DNA from 4 places in the Kocuria sp. SM24M-10 genome. Region 1 is predicted to be linked to each of the others. Evidence: riboswitches for the same ligand, from Rfam matches in the RefSeq annotation. Region 1 holds a riboswitch; each other region holds the start of a gene.
What was found. Region 1 has a riboswitch for S-adenosylmethionine ahead of ABL57_RS03325 (methylenetetrahydrofolate reductase). Riboswitches for the same ligand answer to the same signal wherever they lie in the genome.
Positions count from the first base shown of each region.

Region 2: another riboswitch for S-adenosylmethionine. It lies ahead of ABL57_RS15690 (acyl-CoA dehydrogenase family protein); the one in region 1 lies ahead of ABL57_RS03325 (methylenetetrahydrofolate reductase).
Region 3: another riboswitch for S-adenosylmethionine. It lies ahead of ABL57_RS18650 (hypothetical protein); the one in region 1 lies ahead of ABL57_RS03325 (methylenetetrahydrofolate reductase).
Region 4: another riboswitch for S-adenosylmethionine. It lies ahead of ABL57_RS13165 (O-acetylhomoserine aminocarboxypropyltransferase/cysteine synthase family protein); the one in region 1 lies ahead of ABL57_RS03325 (methylenetetrahydrofolate reductase).

Region 1 covers NZ_LDNX01000028.1:7,172-11,136, forward strand. Annotated here, with positions in the region: gene ABL57_RS03315 (hypothetical protein) at 1-735, opposite strand, end outside; gene ABL57_RS03320 (glycosyltransferase) at 723-1,715, opposite strand; SAM riboswitch class I at 1,935-2,037, shown strand; gene ABL57_RS03325 (methylenetetrahydrofolate reductase) at 2,106-3,029, shown strand; gene metE (5-methyltetrahydropteroyltriglutamate--homocysteine S-methyltransferase) at 3,136-3,965, shown strand, end outside.
Region 2 covers NZ_LDNX01000131.1:12,077-16,041, reverse strand. Annotated here, with positions in the region: gene ABL57_RS15695 (MFS transporter) at 1-1,099, opposite strand, end outside; gene ABL57_RS15690 (acyl-CoA dehydrogenase family protein) at 1,103-2,425, opposite strand; SAM riboswitch class I at 2,538-2,632, opposite strand; gene moeB (molybdopterin-synthase adenylyltransferase MoeB) at 2,795-3,965, opposite strand, start outside.
Region 3 covers NZ_LDNX01000157.1:22,138-26,102, reverse strand. Annotated here, with positions in the region: gene ABL57_RS18665 (glycosyltransferase family 1 protein) at 1-421, shown strand, start outside; gene ABL57_RS18660 (PIN domain-containing protein) at 425-808, opposite strand; gene ABL57_RS18655 (hypothetical protein) at 831-1,019, opposite strand; SAM riboswitch class IV at 1,033-1,158, opposite strand; SAM riboswitch class IV at 1,440-1,553, shown strand; gene ABL57_RS18650 (hypothetical protein) at 1,562-1,858, shown strand; gene ABL57_RS18645 (hypothetical protein) at 2,006-2,191, opposite strand; gene ABL57_RS18640 (cold-shock protein) at 2,378-2,584, opposite strand; gene ABL57_RS18635 (TetR/AcrR family transcriptional regulator) at 2,821-3,351, opposite strand; gene betT (choline BCCT transporter BetT) at 3,529-3,965, shown strand, end outside.
Region 4 covers NZ_LDNX01000117.1:1,636-5,600, reverse strand. Annotated here, with positions in the region: gene ABL57_RS13175 (thiamine pyrophosphate-dependent enzyme) at 1-1,151, opposite strand, end outside; gene ABL57_RS13170 (Lrp/AsnC family transcriptional regulator) at 1,393-1,845, shown strand; SAM riboswitch class IV at 1,983-2,115, shown strand; gene ABL57_RS13165 (O-acetylhomoserine aminocarboxypropyltransferase/cysteine synthase family protein) at 2,131-3,459, shown strand; gene ABL57_RS13160 (cystathionine gamma-synthase) at 3,468-3,965, shown strand, end outside.

The sequences.
Region 1 (3,965 bases):
CAGGAGGTCCACGAAGCAGAACAGCGCCGCGCCCAGGGCGGCGCCCGCGCAACCCAGGTGGGGTGAACGGCCGGCCCCGAGGACGGAGAGGATCACGGACAGGAAGATGAAGGCGATGGAGATCGACTGGCTGAAGGAGCTCGAGGGGGTGGACAGCAGGTTCGTCCCTGCGACGTACGGAAGCACCAGGGCCAAGCCCACGGTGGTGGAGGTGCGGGCGCGCAGCGCGAGGAACGCCCCGGCCAGGGCGACCACCATCAGGGTGCCCGAGACGATCCGCAGTCCCTCCAGCCCTGCCACGGCCAGGACGGGGCGGGTCAGCACGGTGTAGCCGGCCCAGTACTTGAAGTAGTCGTTGCCCTCGAGCACGGCTCCCTCGGAGATGGCCCGGAGGTCCTCCGGGCCGCCGCCGCAGGTGGCGATCCGGGGCATCCGAATGGCCCGGTTGAACGCCGACTCCTCCGGGGACGCGCCCAGTCCCGTGCCCGCCACCACGCACTCGGTGAAGGTGTCGGCCGGCGTGCCCATCCGGTCGACCACGTCATGCGGGCCATAGGTGCCGTCCTCGACCGCCGCGAGGAGGTTCTCGACGATCGGTCGATCCGGCACGGCCTGGCCCACCACCAGCAGCCCGAACAGGGCGAACTGCAGGACCAGGAGCATGCCCAGGCCCTGGAGCCAGGGGCGCAGCGGGGTGAGGCGCCCGCCGGTGCCCGCCGCGGTCACCGAGCCCACCGGCGCCTCTGCGCGGTGGGAGGCACGGGGTGGTCCGCCGCGGCGCCTCCGCTCCAAGGCGGAGCCGGCAGGCGCAGGTAGAACAGCCGGGAGGTCTCCCGCCGGATCTTCGCCTGACCATGCAGCAGGACCCCCATCAGCAGGAACACCCCGGCCAGGACCACGAGGGAGGCGGCCAGGAACGCCGTCGGAAAGCGGGGCACCAGTCCGGTGCCGGCGAACTCCACCACCACGGGCAGGCCCAGCACCAGGCCGAGCACGAACAGGACGAACGAGGCGGCACCGGCGACGAGGAAGGGCCGCTCGTGGAAGAGCAGCTGGACGAAGATTCCGAGGATCCGGAAACCGTCGTGGTAGGTCCGCAGCTTGCTCTCGCTGCCGTCGGCCCGGTCCCGGAAGCCGACCTCGACCTCGGTCTGCGGCACACGGGCGTTGACGGAGTGCACCGTCAGTTCGGTCTCGATCTCGAACTCCCGGGACAGCGCGGGGAAGGATTTCACGAAACGTCGCGAGAAGACCCGGTAGCCGCTGAGCATGTCGGTGACCTGCCGGCGGAAGGCGAAGGTGACGAGGGTGTTGAAGAACCGGTTGCCGGACTCGTGGCCGGCCCGGTAGGCGGTGCCGCTGATCTGGCGGCGCACCCCGAGCACGTGGTCGTAGGGGCCCGCCAGCAAGGTCGCGATCATCCGGGGCGCATCGGCGACGTCGTAGGTGTCGTCGCCGTCGATGAGCAGGTAGACGTCGGCCTCCAGGTCCGCGAAGGCCCGCCGTACCACGTTGCCCTTCCCCTTCTCCTCCTCGCGCCGCACGCTCGCGCCGGCCCTCCGGGCCGCCTCGGCGGTGCCGTCGGTCGAGCAGTTGTCGTAGACGTGGACCTCGATGCCGGGAATCGTGGCGTGCAGGTCGGTGACGACCTTCGCGATCGCGGCCTCCTCGTTGTGGCACGGCACGACCGCCACGATGTGGAGGGGACTGGCCATGAGGTCTCGTTCCTGGGGTTGCAGCGGCGGGAGCACCATCATTATGGCCGGGTGCGGCCGCTGTGCGAGCCAGGCGGGACCGTGGCGCCGCGCAGGTGCCGCGACGCCCGGTGTCGATGTTGCGCCGCGTGACGCGCCCGCCGTCACAGTCGACGCACCGGCGTTTTCTGCGCCGCCGGACTTGGCACCCGCCCGGGGCACCCGCTGGAATGGGTCCTGCATCTATCCAGAGCGGCCGAGAGACCTGGCTCGTCGACGCCGCAGCAACCATCCGCAGCCCCACGGGGCCGCGGAACGGTGCTCCCGCCAGGACCGATGGAGCTGCCGCAGCCTCCCGGGTCCGCCCCGGGACGGCCGGCGCCCTCCCTCGGGGTGACCCCAGGAGGTTCTGTGAGACGACCACCCGACCGGACGGCACCACCGCCGTCGCTGTCCTACGAGCTCTATCCACCGCGCTGCGCGGCGAGCGCCGAGACGCTGCTGCGGACCATCGAGGAGCTCGAGCCCACCCGCCCCGACCACGTCGCCGTGACGTACAGCGGGGATGCCCCGCGGCGGGCCGGGTCGCTGGCGCTGCTGGACCACCTCCTGGCCCGCACCGGCCTGCGGCCCGTGGCGCACCTCACGTGCGTGGGCAGCACGCGGGCCGAGCTGGAGGAGACCGTCGCCTCCCTGCTCCACCGCGGGGTCCGGGGCGTCCTGGCCCTGCGCGGTGACCTGGAGCCGGGCACCGAGCCCGGCGAGCTGGCCCACGCAGGGGACCTGGTGGAGCTGGTGCGCGAGGTCGAGCAGCGCCGCACCGCGTCCCTCGCCGGCGGACGGCTCGCCGTGGGCGTGGCCGCCTACCCGACCCGGCACCCCGAGTCGCCGTCCTTCCGCCACGACATCGAGGTGCTGCTGGCCAAGCAGCGCGCCGGGGCCGACTTCGCGATCACGCAGGTCTACTTCCGCCCGCAGCGCTACGAGCGCCTCGTGGCCTCCGCCCGGGCCGCCGGGGTGACGATCCCGATCGTGCCGGGCATCATGCCGGTCACGGAGCCGCGGCGGCTGGCCACGCTCTGCCGGCTCGCCGGGCTCCGGCCCCACCCGGGCCTGGCCGCGGCCCTGGATGAGGCCGCCGGCCCCGCGGAGCGGCACCGGGCGGGCGTGGCCTTCGCGACCCGCCTCGCCCGCGCGGCCCTCGACGCCGGGGCGCCCGGGCTGCACCTCTACACCTTCAACGAGCACCGGGCCGCCCTGGACCTGCTGGAGCGCGTGGACCTGCCGCGCGTGCCCCACCAGCCGGCGGCCCTGCCGGACCTGCTGCCCGCCTGAGCGGCGAGGGACGCCGCCCGGCCCGGCCGCCGTCCCGCACCTCTTCCCCGATCTCTGCCCGCACCTCTTCCCGAACCTCTTCCCAGACCTGCCGAGGAGCACACCCATGAGCACGACCACCTCTGCCGTCCCCTTCCCCGCCGCCACCATCACCGGCTACCCCCGGATCGGCCGGCGCCGCGAGCTGAAGCAGGCCCTCGAGGCCTACTGGGCCGGGCGCTCGACCCGCGAGGAGCTCGAGGCGGCCGCGGGCGAGCTGCAGCTGGCCACCTACCGCCGGCTGGTGGAGCTGGGCCTGGGCGCGCAGGACGCGTCCCTGCCCGCGGCCTTCCCCCTCTACGACCAGGTCCTCGACACCACCGTGGCCCTCGGGGCGGTCCCGTCCCGCTTCGCGGACCTGGCCGGGGCGGACGGGCGCCTGGACCTGGACGCCGGCTTCGTGCTGGCCCGCGGCGACGCCGGGCGGGCACCGCTGGAGCTGACCAAGTGGTTCGACACCAACTACCACTACCTGGTCCCCGAGATCGGCCCCGGGACGCCCTTCACCGCCTCCGCCGGCCGGCTCGTGGCCGACGTCCGCCGCGCCGCCGAGCACGGCTTCACCGTCCGCCCCGTCCTCGTGGGCCCCGTCTCCTACCTGCTCCTGGCTAAGGCCGACGACGACGCCCCCGCGGGTTTCGACCCCCTGCAGCGGCTCGCCGACCTGCTCCCGGTGTACGCCCGGCTGCTCGACGAGCTCGCCGCGGCCGGCGCCCCGTGGGTGCAGCTGGAGGAGCCGGCGCTCGTGGCCGACCAGGACGTGCCCGCCGCGCGGCTCGCCGCGGCCGTGCAGGAGGCCTACGCGGCGCTCACGGCCGCGCCCGGGCGGCCGCGGATGCTCGTCACCACCCCCTACGGCTCCCCGGGCGCCCTGCTGCGCCCGCTGGCCCGCAGCGG
Region 2 (3,965 bases), on a different contig from region 1:
GCGGCCCGTAGATCGCGTCGTGGACGAGGTTGATGCCGAGCACGACCACGAGCGGCAGCAGGGCGAGCGGGCCGGCGTCGAGGAAGGCGAACAGCACCCAGCCGAAGACGCCGATCGCCGCGTAGGCGGTCACCGAGACGACCTTGCGGCCCACCCGGTCGGACAGCCAGCCCCAGAAGGGGGTGGTGAACAGGCCGATGGCGGAGGCGATCATCACCGCGGTCACGCCGGAGGCGCTGTCCCCGCGCACGTCCCGCAGATAGGTCAGCATGTACACCGTCACCAGGTAGTAGACGGCGTTCTGCGCCAGGCGCAGACCGATCGTGACCAGCAGCGGGCGGCGGTGGTGGAGCAGCAGCTCCCGCAGGGGGGCGGTGGCCACGTTGCCCGAGGCCCGGTGCTCCAGGAACTCCGGGGCGTCGGCCACGCCGAGGCGGATCCACAGGCCGACCGCCACGAGCAGGGCCGAGAGCAGGAAGGGGATGCGCCAGCCGTAGGCGGCGAACTGCTCCGCGCTCATGACGTGCTGCACGACGAAGAACGCCCCGGTGGCCAGCAGCATGCCGGCCGAGGAGCCGATCTGGGTGAAGGAGCCGAAGAACCCGCGGTGCCGGGCCGGGGAGTGCTCCACGCTCAGCAGCGCGGAGCCGCCCCACTCGGCCCCGGCGGACAGGCCCTGGAGGATGCGCAGGACGACGAGCCCGACGACGGCCCACCAGCCGATCACCTCGTAGGTCGGCAGCAGGCCGATCAGGGTGGAGGCCACGCCCATGAGCAGCAGGGAGGCCACCAGCAGGGCCTTGCGGCCGATCCGGTCGCCCAGGTGGCCGGCGACGATCCCGCCCAGGGGCCGGGCGATCACCCCGACGGCGAGGGTGGCGAAGGAGGCGACGATGCCGCCGAGCTCGGTGGCCATGGGGAAGAACTGGACGTTGAAGACCAGGGCGGCGGCGGTGCCGTAGAGGTAGAAGTCGTACCACTCGATGGTGGTGCCGGCGAAGGCCGAGGCCAGGACGCGCTTCTTGCCGTGGACGACGCTCGTGCGTCCCGCGGCGGCCGCGGTCGGGGCCGGGATCGTGGTCGGGGGCGGGGTGGGCATGCGTCAGGCTCCTGGGGTTCGGTCGGCGTCGGTCCCGGCACCGGTCCTGGCGTCGCCGATGGCGTTCAGGCCCTCCGGCAGGGTGCCGTTGATGAGGTAGTCGCCGAGGGCGCGGGCGCGGAAGGCGATCGGGTTGTGGGTGGCCACGGTCTGGGCGTTGCGCCAGTGCCGGTCCAGGCCCTTGGCGGTGGACGTGGCGGAGGCGCCCACGGTGAGGAACAGGTCCTGGGCCGCGCCGAGGGCCAGCTCCGGCACGGTGACCTGGGCGTGCTCCACGGCGATCTCGGACCCGTGCAGCGCCGCCGGGAGGGCGCCGGTGAAGTCCGGCCGGTCGGCGCCGGTGGTGACGGCGGCGGCGATCCCGGCGTCCAGGGCGCGGGCGGCGTGCAGCACGGTGGCCTCGGCGGCGAAGGCCTTGGCGGAGATCCGGCCGGTGGCCTCCTGGATCAGCGGGTCCTCGCGGAACGGCAGGCCGAGCCCGGTGTTGAAGGTCCGCCGGCGGCCGGCGATGGTCTCCACGGCGTCCCGCCGGGCGGCGCGGGCGACGCCGGCCAGCACGGCCAGCAGCACGAGCTGGAAGAAGGCGGCCTCGTGGACGGCCTCCGCGCTGCCGGCGGCGCGGTCCAGCACGGCGTCGTCCGGGACGCGCACGCGGTCGAAGACCGCGGTGCCGGTGCCGGTGAGCTTCTGCCCGAAACCGTCCCAGTCGTCCTCGAGGGTGACCCCCTGGGCGTCCGTGGCGACGACGGCGAAGCGGCGTCCGTCCCGGCCGTCGAGGGCGGCCGAGACGCGGGTGTAGTCGCAGAAGACGGAGCCGGTGGCGTAGAACTTCCGGCCGGTGATCTCCCACCCCTCGGCGGTGCGGCGCAGCACGGTGTTCAGGGTGCCGAGCGCGTTGCCGCCCTTCTCCGTGGAGGCGTTGCCCACGGTGGCCCCGGCCAGCACCCGCGGATACCAGACGTCCTGGAGCTCCCGGGGCAGGAAGCGCAGGGACTCCACGAAGCCGGCGTGGGAGCGATAGAGGTGGGCGATGTTGGAGTCGGCCTCGGCCAGGTCGACCAGCAGCCGGGTGAAGTCCTCGATGCTGACCCCGGGACCGCCGTGGGCCGCCGGGACGCGCAGGGCGCCGAACCCGGCCCGGTCCAGCCGGCGCACCTCCTCGTAGGGCAGCGCGCGGCGGAGGTCCCGGTCCAGGGAGCCGGCGGCGATCTCCGTGAACAGCGGCCCGAAGCGCTCCTTCAGCCCGGCGTAGTCCACCGGCAGGCCGGCGGGGTCCGTGCCGACGCCGGGACGGGTGGGAGTCCTCTCGGCCGTGGTGCGGGTCATGCGGTGGTCCTCTCGGTCGCACCGAGGAGGGCCGGCCGTGCGGTCACGCCAGGGGCGGGCCCGGTGGCGGCAGCGCGGGGGCCGACGTCACGGAGCGACTGCAGATCCGGGATCTCCATCGGTTCTGGCCTTAGCACCCTGACCCCTGCGAAGGACGGGTTGCTGCGGCGTCGTCGAGCCAGATCTCTCGGCCGCTCTGAATGGGACGGATGACATCGCACCAGACCGCCGGGGTGCTGAGCCACCCGATGACGGCCGCATGTCGTCGGATGTCATGCTGACGTCACAGACGGTCATGTCGTCCCGGGTGGTGTAGGAATCCGCCGCGGGACCCCGCCCGGCCGGAGGAGGGGAGCGCCGCGCACCCGCTCAGTATCGCGGCCGGCCCGGCTCCACCTGCTCCGCCCAGGCGAGCACCCCGCCCTCGAGGTGGCGGATCCGCTCCTCCCGCCCGGCGTAGAACGGGCGCAGCGCGGCCAGGGCGGTCGCCGAGCGGGCGCCGGCCTTGCAGTGCAGCACGAGGTCCGCGCCGCGCGCCTCCGGCGGCAGGGCGTCCGGCCCCCGGTCCAGCAGCTCCTGGAGCGGCACGGCCACGGCGCCGGGGATCGCCAGGAGCTGCCGTTCCCAGTCCTCCCGCACGTCGACCAGCACGAAGGCCGTCTCTCCGCGCGCCCGCCGCTCCAGCAGCCGGGCCAGCTCGCCCGCCGCGACCGTCTCGGCGGGCTCCGCGCCGCCGGCCGGCGGACGGACGGCCACGGGCTCGGCGACGGCGGTGACCGGGGCGGCGTCCGGGTCCGGGTCCAGGCCCATCTCGCGCCAGGTCATCGCCAGGGCGTCGTGCAGCAGCACCCGCCCGAGCAGGGGCTCGCCGGTGCCGGTGATCAGCTTGACCGCCTCCGTGACCATCACCGCGCCCACGGTGGCGGGGAGCATGCCGAAGACCCCGCCCTCGGCGCAGCTGGGCACCTCCCCGTCCGGCGGCGCCTCGGGGTAGAGGTCCCGGTAGGTGGGCCCGTGGCCGGCCCAGAAGACGCTGACCTGCCCCTCGAAGCGCAGGATGGAGCCCCACACGCAGGGGATCCCGGTCAGGGCGGCGGCGTCGCTGACCACGTAGCGGGTCGCGAAGTTGTCCGCGCCGTCGAGGACGAGGTCGTACTGCCCGAGGATCCGCACGGCGTTGTCCGCCGTGAGCCGGCAGGGATGGGTGCGGACCCGCACGAGCGGGTTCAGGGCGGTCACGGCCTCCGCGGCGGACTCCGCCTTGGGCCGGCCGACGTCGGCGGTGCGGTGCACCACCTGGCGCTGCAGGTTGGAGACCGCCACGACGTCGTCGTCGACGATCCCCAGCGTTCCCACGCCGGCCGCGGCGAGGTACTGCAGGGCCGGGGCGCCCAGTCCGCCCGCGCCGACCACGAGCACCCGGGCGCTGCCGAGCCGGCGCTGGCCGAGCGGGCCGATCCCGGGCAGGGTCAGGTGCCGGGCGTAGCGCTCGAGCTCCGCACGGGTCAGTTCGGGGCCGGGCTCCACGAGCGGGGGCAGC
Region 3 (3,965 bases), on a different contig from region 1:
GCTGCGGCGCCGCCTGCCGGACGCGCACTTCACGGGTCGCCGCTCCGGGGCCGAGCTCGCCCGCATCATGGCCTCCCTCGACGTGTTCGTGCACCCGGGCGAGTTCGAGACCTTCTGCCAGACCGTGCAGGAGGCCATGGCCTCGGGGGTGCCGGTGGTGGCCACGGGCCGGGGTGGTCCGGTGGACCTCGTCGACTCCTCCCGCACCGGCTGGCTCTACCCGCCGGGGGACCTCGCGGCGCTGCGCGGGCACGTGGCCGACCTGCTCGGCGACGAGGCCAAGCGGGCCGCCTTCGGGGCCGCCGCGCACGCCGCCGTGCAGGGCCGGACCTGGGACGTGCTGGTCGGGCAGCTGCTGGAGCACTACGACCGTGCCGTGGCCCTGGGCGCCCGCGGCCCGCGCCACCGCCGGACCGTCTGAGGCCTATCCCCGGGCGGGGACCGCGTCCAGCACGGGCACGCCCGTGCCGGCGTACCGTCGGGGCTCGGCGCTGAGCACCGTCAGCCCGTGCACCAGGGCGGTGGCCGCGGTCAGACCGGCCACCGGGTCGGCCGTCCCCGCGGCGCCGAGAGCGCCCCACGCCCGGCTCACCGCGGCGTCCACGGGGAGCACACGGTCCGGGAAGCGCGCTTCCAGCTGCTCGGTCCACGGCGTCTCGTCGGGCCGGTCCGACAGCAGCTCCCCCAGCACCAGGGCGGACAGGAACAGCCGCCGGTGGCCGTGCCGGCGCAGGGCGGCGGTCAGCTCGGGCGCGCGCTCCGGGGTGCGCACCCCGAGCAGCACGGAGCGGTCCAGGAGCAGGTCCATGGCGTGGATCCTCCCCCGGTCGTCAGGCCGCGGCGGCGAGGCGGCCGCGGACGGGCGCCAGCAGGAAGTCCACGAACTCCGTGCGCGCCTGAACCACCCGGGCGTAGTCGTCGATGCTCATCGCCGCGCAGCCGAGCACGGCCGGAGCCTCGGGAACGGGGGCGGGCCCACCCGGGCGGGCGGCGACGACGGTGGGAAGGGCGTCTGACATGACCAGGATCCTTCGGGCGCTCTTGCTCGCAGCGGGTGCCGCCACGGCGGCGATGCGAGCCGCTTCGTCATCCGAACCACCCGTGAACATGGGGTTGGTGCCCGGTCTAGTCGGAGCTTGGCGACCGGATCTCTTGAAGCTGCCCCCATTCAACCACATCCTCCCCGCCGGGTCCCGCCCGGCCGGTGGGGCCGGGCGTGTGAGCCGACCTTCCCCGTCCCGTCACCGCGGCGACACCTCGCCGACACATCGTTGCGCTGGAATGGGCTTCGAGCACCCGGGCGGCCCCCGACATTGCGGCCGACATCACGGTTCGGTCACACAAGTCATGGCCGTCTTGCCGGTCTGTCGGAGGCGCGGGGTAGCCTGGATCTGCTTTTCGAGATGCGGCATCCGCGTGCTCGACGGAGGGCGCACCGCCTTCCGGAGGGACCGCGGAGGGGCTCCGACCCGCTGTGCGCCAACCCGATGTTCCCGGGTGGATCGGATGACGAAGCGGCGGGCAACGGCATCGGATGCCCGCAAGAACGTCAGGAGAAAACATGACCATGTCCGAAGAAAGAACCACTTCCACCACCGATCAGCGGGAGGAATGGGTCGACGTCACCGTCACCGCCCTCCCCGATCTGCACCTCGTCCGGATCACCTCGACGGACGGCGACGTGCAGGAGTACCTCAGCGCGGAGGCCGACGACCTCGCCGCCGCGGCCGAGCACACGGCGGGCACCGCGCAATGGTGCGCCAAGTACCGCCAGCTCCTCGTCCCCGGCGCCCTGGCCGCGACCGGGCGGCACCCGTTCTTCAAGCTCCACCCCGCGTCCCTCCCGCTGTCGGCGTAGCCGGCGGGCCGGACACGACGAAGGCCGCAGCCCGATGGGCTGCGGCCTTCGTCGTGCGGTCGGCGCCACGGCGCCGGACGTCCGGGAGCCGCCGTCGCGCGTGCGGCGCCGTGGCGCTCGGCGGAGCGGCTCCCGCGGCGCGGCGGCTCACTCCAGGCCGTAGTCCCCGGCCGAGCCCCAGCCCTCCCCCGCCTCGTCGGCGGAGCCGTCCAGCTCCCACTCGCAGACCTCGAGCTCGAAGGGCACGGAGACGTCGAGCTCGGCGTCGGAGACGCGGTTCACCACGAAGGGGTCCTCCTCGTCCGGCGGACGGGACGGGACGGGTCCGGTCATGCGAGCTCCTCCCGGTCGGCGACGGCACGAGATCCGACGGCACGACATCCGGCGGCGCGGCCCCCACCGGCGCCGCGTGCGAGAGTCCGCAGGCTGTTGCCGGCGGAACGACAGAACCGCCGCCGGGCGCAGGCCCGGCGGCGGTTCTGGACGATCAACGGACCCGTGAGCCCTTCGAGGAGAACGTCAGGAGATGACGGTGATGTTCGCGGCCTGGGGGCCCTTGGGGCCGTCCTGGGTCTCGAACTCGACGCGGTCGTTCTCGTTCAGGGAGCGGAAGCCGCCCGAGTTGATCGCGGAGAAGTGGGCGAAGACGTCCTTGGAGCCGTCCTCGGGGGTGATGAAGCCGAAGCCCTTGTCAGCGTTGAACCACTTGACGATACCGGTAGTCATGGTGAGACCTGATCTTTCGTGAGATGAACGTTTCCCGACGTTCGAGAAACACAAGAGTTGTGATGCGTGGAAAACGTCTTCTCAGAAAAACTGCTGCACCCGGATGGGCCGAACTGCTTGAAATACAAAAACGACAACCTCAACAACTTCGCTCCACTGTACACGAGTTCCGGCGCCCCGCCACCCCGGTGCGGGGCGCCGGACGCGGCCGCCGGCTCCGGCCGGCGGCATGCCGCTCAGCCCGCGAGCAGCTCGTCGGCGATCGCGCGCACCCGCGCCCGCTCCTGCGGGTCCGGGGGGAAGACGTCGGCGGCGTCGGCGAACCACACGCCGTCGGCCAGCAGCCGCACGGCCAGCAGACGGGTGCGCTGCTCGACGGGCAGGTCGTCGGGGAGGTCCACCCAGGGGGCGATCCGCTCCACCCAGTGCTTCTTCAGCTTGGCCCGCAGCCGCTGGTCGGTGAGCATCACGAGGTCGGTCTCGTCCACCTCCCCGGACAGGCACCAGTCCAGGTAGGCGCGCACGCGCTCCTCTGCGGGCACCTGCTCCGGCGGGGCGGACAGGCGCCGGGCCATCTCCGCGTCCCAGCCGTCCAGCACCCGGTCCACCAGGGCGAACATGAGCGCCTCCTTGGTCCGGAAGTGGTACATCACCCCCGGCTTGCTCAGCCCCACCCTGCGGGCGGTCGACTCCAGGGACACCGTGCCGCCGCTGCGCACGAGTTCGAGGGCGCCGTTCAGGATGCGGTCGCGGCTGGAGGAGTTCATGCAGCCCATTTTACCAACCGGAAGGTTGGTGACACCATGTGACGCAGGCCGCTGTCCCGTCCAGGCGGAACACCGGCCGTCGCGGGGACGACGACGTCCCGCTCCCGCCCGGTCCGCCCGGACCGGTGTGCGGGCGACCCCACGAGATCCGGACCACCCTTCTCAGGAGGACCCGACATGACCGCTGCCCCGTCCACATCCGCCCCCGAGAGCGAGGGTCCGCCGGGTGCGCGGACCCACCCCAAGGTCAACCGCGCCGTCTTCGCCGGCTCCGGCGTGAGCATCGTCCTGTTCTCCCTCTGGGCGATCCTGGCCCCCGCGCAGGCCTCCACGGTGATCGGTGCCGTGGTCGGCTGGATCGCGACCAACATGGGCTGGTTCTACGTGCTCACCGCCGCCGTGGTGACGGCCTTCGTGGTGGTCGTCGCGGTCTCGCGCGAGGGCACCATCAAGATGGGCCCGGACCACTCGAAGCCGCAGTACAACCTGTTCACCTGGACCGCGATGCTCTTCGCGGCCGGGATCGGGATCGACCTGCTGTTCTTCTCGGTGGCCGAGCCGGTCACCCAGTACTACGGTCCCCCGGCCGGCGAGGGCGGGACCATGGAGGCGAC
Region 4 (3,965 bases), on a different contig from region 1:
AGCTCGGCGGCGAGGAACTGCTCCTGCTCGTCGAGCTGCGGGGTCTGCTCGGTGTAGACGTGGCGGAAGAGCTCGCGCGGGTCGACCTGCACGTCGGCGTTCATGCCGTCGCGCAGCGCCGCGGCGACGTCCTCGGCGGCGGCGGCGATGCGCTGCTCGGCCGCGTCGTCGAGCAGTCCCTCCCCGGCCAGGTAGGCGCGCATCCGGGTCACGGGGTCCTTGGCGATCCACTCCTGCACCTCCGCGTCGTCGCGGTAGCGGGTCGCGTCGTCGGCGTTGGTGTGCGCCTGCATGCGGTAGGTGTGGGCCTCCACGAGGAGGGGCTCGGACTCCGAGCGCGCCAGGTCCACGGCGCGGCCCAGCGTGGCGAGCAGGGCCACCAGGTCGTTGCCGTCCACCCGCTCCCCGGCCATGCCGTAGCCGACCGCCTTGTGGGCGAGGCTCGGGGCGGCCGACTGCTGGGACAGGGGCACGGAGATCGCGTAGCCGTTGTTCTGCACGAAGAACACGACCGGCAGCTTGAACACGGCGGCGAAGTTGAGGGCCTCGTGGAAGTCGCCCTCGCTCGTGGCGCCGTCGCCGCACATGGCCAGGACCACGGTGTCCTCACCGCGCAGCTTCGCGGCGTGGGCCACGCCCACCGCGTGCAGCAGCTGGGTGGTCAGCGGGGTCGACTGGATGCCGACGTGGTGCTCGTGGGGGTCGTAGCCGCCGTGCCACTCGCCGCGGAAGATCGACATCACGTCCATGGGCCGCACGCCCTTGGTCATCACGGCCACGGTGTCCCGGTAGGTGGGGAACAGCCAGTCGCCCTCCCGCAGGCACAGGGCCGCCGCCACCTGGCAGGCCTCCTGCCCGTGGCTGGAGGGATAGACGGCCATCCGGCCCTGGCGCACCAGCGCGGAGTTCTGGTCGTTGACCCGGCGGCCGACCACCAGCTTCTCGTAGGCGCCCAGCAGCACGTCCCCCGCGGGCAGCGGGTACTCGTGGCCGGGCTCGGTGCCCTGCTCCTCGGCCGGCAGCAGCCGGCCGGTGGGGTCCACCATCCGGATCTCGCCGCGCGCCGGGAGCATGTACTGCTCCGGCGTGATGCCGAAGGTCTGGGAGGCCCGGAGGATCGGGTCCTCGGGGGTCTCGACGGTCTGGCTCATGGTGTCCCCTCGGTCGGTCCCCGGTCCTGGTGCGGACGCGGGGAGGCAGGAAGGCCGCTGAAGTTCTGTCCGCCCAGTATGAGAAGAACCGACGGTTCGTATCCAGGGGTGCGGGAAAGTCCAGAATCCTGCGGGCATCGGTGCTGTCCTCGTGGACGAAATGTTCTACTGTGGCGTGGCGCACACGCATTCGTCCGACGCCGCTGCCCGCCCTCCCGTCCCGCCCCGAAGGAGCCCCGCCGTGCCCTCGACCCCCGTCCCGCTGGACGAGACCGACCGGAAGATCCTCGCCGAGCTCTCCCGGGACGCCCGGCAGTCGGTGACCGCGATCGCCGCGGCCGTGCACGTCTCCCGCGCCCACGCCTACGCCCGCATCAACCGGCTGCGCGACGAGGGGGTGATCCTGCGCTTCAGCACCGTGATCGACCCGGTGCGCGCCGGGCTGCAGGCCTCGGCCTATGTGACGCTGAAGCTCCAGCAGAACACCTGGCGGGAGCTGTGCGCGCAGCTGCGGGCCATCCCGGCCGTGCACCACATCGCCCTGGTGGGCGGCAACTTCGACGTCATGCTGCTGGTGCGCGCCGTGGACACGGTGCACCTGCGGCAGGTGATCTTCGAGCACATCCAGCAACTGCCCGGCGTGGTGGACACCCAGACGTTCCTGATCTTCGAGGACATCGACACCCGGGCGTGACCCGCCGGGGCGCCGGGAGCGCCGGGGCTCACAGAGGGCGCCACCGGGGGCGTCACGAGCGGCGTCACGATCCGTCACGGACGTCATCTTGGGTCGCGGAACGGCGCCGGCCCGCCCCGCGCATAGTGTGGTCCCAGCTTCACGAGACGCGACTGCCAAGCTCCGACTGGGTCGCGCACCAACCCCATGCTCATCGGGTGGTTCGGATGAGGAAGCGGCCTGCATCCCCGCTGCCCCGCAGCGGGTGACCGGTGCGGGTAAGAGCACGTGCACAGGAGCCGCGCCATGTCCCTCCCCGTGACCGATCACGACCTCTCGACCCGGCAGATCCACGCCGGCGCCGACCACGACCCCGGGCAGCGCACCCTCACGGTGCCGATCTACCAGAGCGCCGCCTTCGAGTTCCCGGACTACGAGGCCGCCCGGCAGATGTTCGCCCAGACCCGCGCCGGCTTCACCTACACCCGCACCGGCAACCCCACGGTCGCCGTGCTCGAGCAGCGGATCAGCGACCTCGAGGGCGGGGCGGGCGCCGTGGCCACCGGCTCCGGGCAGTCCGCGGTGGCCGTGGCCCTGCTGGCCCTGCTGGGCCAGGGGGAGGACAAGCACCTGGTCGCCTCCGAGAAGCTCTACGGCGGGACCGTGGACCTGCTCACCGACTCGCTGGCCGACCACGGCGTCGAGGTCGACTTCGTGGACCCCACCGCACCCGGCGCCTGGGCCGCGGCCGTGCGCCCCGACACCCGGGCCTTCCTGCTCGAGTCCATCGGCAACCCGCTGGCCACGCTGCCGGACCTGCCCGGGATCGCCGACGTCGCCCGGGCGGCGCGGGTGCCCGTCGTCGTCGACAACACCCTCGCCTCCCCGGCGCTGTACCGGCCGCTGGAGAAGGGCGCGGACATCGTGGTGCACTCGGCCACCAAGTTCCTCGGCGGCCACGGCAACGCCCTCGCCGGGGCGGTCGTGGACGGCGGGACGTTCGACTGGTCCGCCGAGCCTGCGCGGTGGCCCCAGTTCACCCGCGCCCGCGCCCGCTGGGGCGGGCAGAGCCTGCTCGACAAGTGCGCCGGCGCCAGCCCCTACCTGCACCTGGTCCGGGCCAAGTACGTGCACGACCTCGGCACCACGCTGTCCCCGTTCAACGCCAGCCAGATCCTGCAGGGCACCGAGACCCTCGACCTGCGGGTGGCCCGGCACACGGCCTCGGCGCTGACCGTGGCCGAGTTCCTCGCCGGCCACCCCGCCGTCGAGCGCGTGCACCACCCCGGGCTGCCGGGGGACCCCGGGGCCGGGATCGCGGCCCGGGACTTCCCCCACGGCACCGGCTCCGTGTTCTCCTTCGACCTCGCGGCCCCGGACGCCGCCGTGGGCCCCTTCATCGACGGGCTGCGACTGTTCAAGCTGGTCGCCAACATCGGCGACACCCGCAGCCTCGTGGCCCACCCGGCCGCGATGACCCACTGCCGGCTCACGCCCGAGCAGCGCCGGGCCGGCGGGATCGCCGAGACCACCGTCCGGCTCTCGATCGGCCTCGAGGCGCCCCAGGACCTCGTGGCCGACCTCGGCCAGGCCCTCGACGCCGTGCTCGAGACCGTTTCGACCCTCCGGAAGTGAGCCCCACCATGAGCCAGACCGTCACCACCCGCCGCCGCGGCTTCACCACCACCGCCGTCCACGCCGGCCAGCAGCCCGACCCCCTGACCGGGGCCGTCATCCCGCCGGTCTACCAGACCTCCACCTTCGCCCAGGACGGGATCAACGTCCTGCGCGCCGGCCACGAGTACAGCCGCGGCTCCAACCCCACCCGCAACGGCTTCGAGGAGCAGCTCGCGGCCCTGGAGCACGGCGAGCGCGCGTTCGCCTTCGCCTCCGGGATCGCCGCCGAGGACGCGCTGCTGCGGGCGGTGCTGCGCCCGGGCGAGCACGTGGTGCTCGGCGCCGACGGCTACGGCGGCACCAACCGGCTGATCATCCGGGTGCTCGCCCCGTGGGGGATCGGCCACACCCCCGTGGAGATCACCGATCTCGACGCCGTCCGCGCCGCGGTCCGCCCCGGGGACACCGCGGTGCTGTGGCTGGAGACGCCCTCCAACCCGCTGCTCGGCATCGCCGACGTCGCG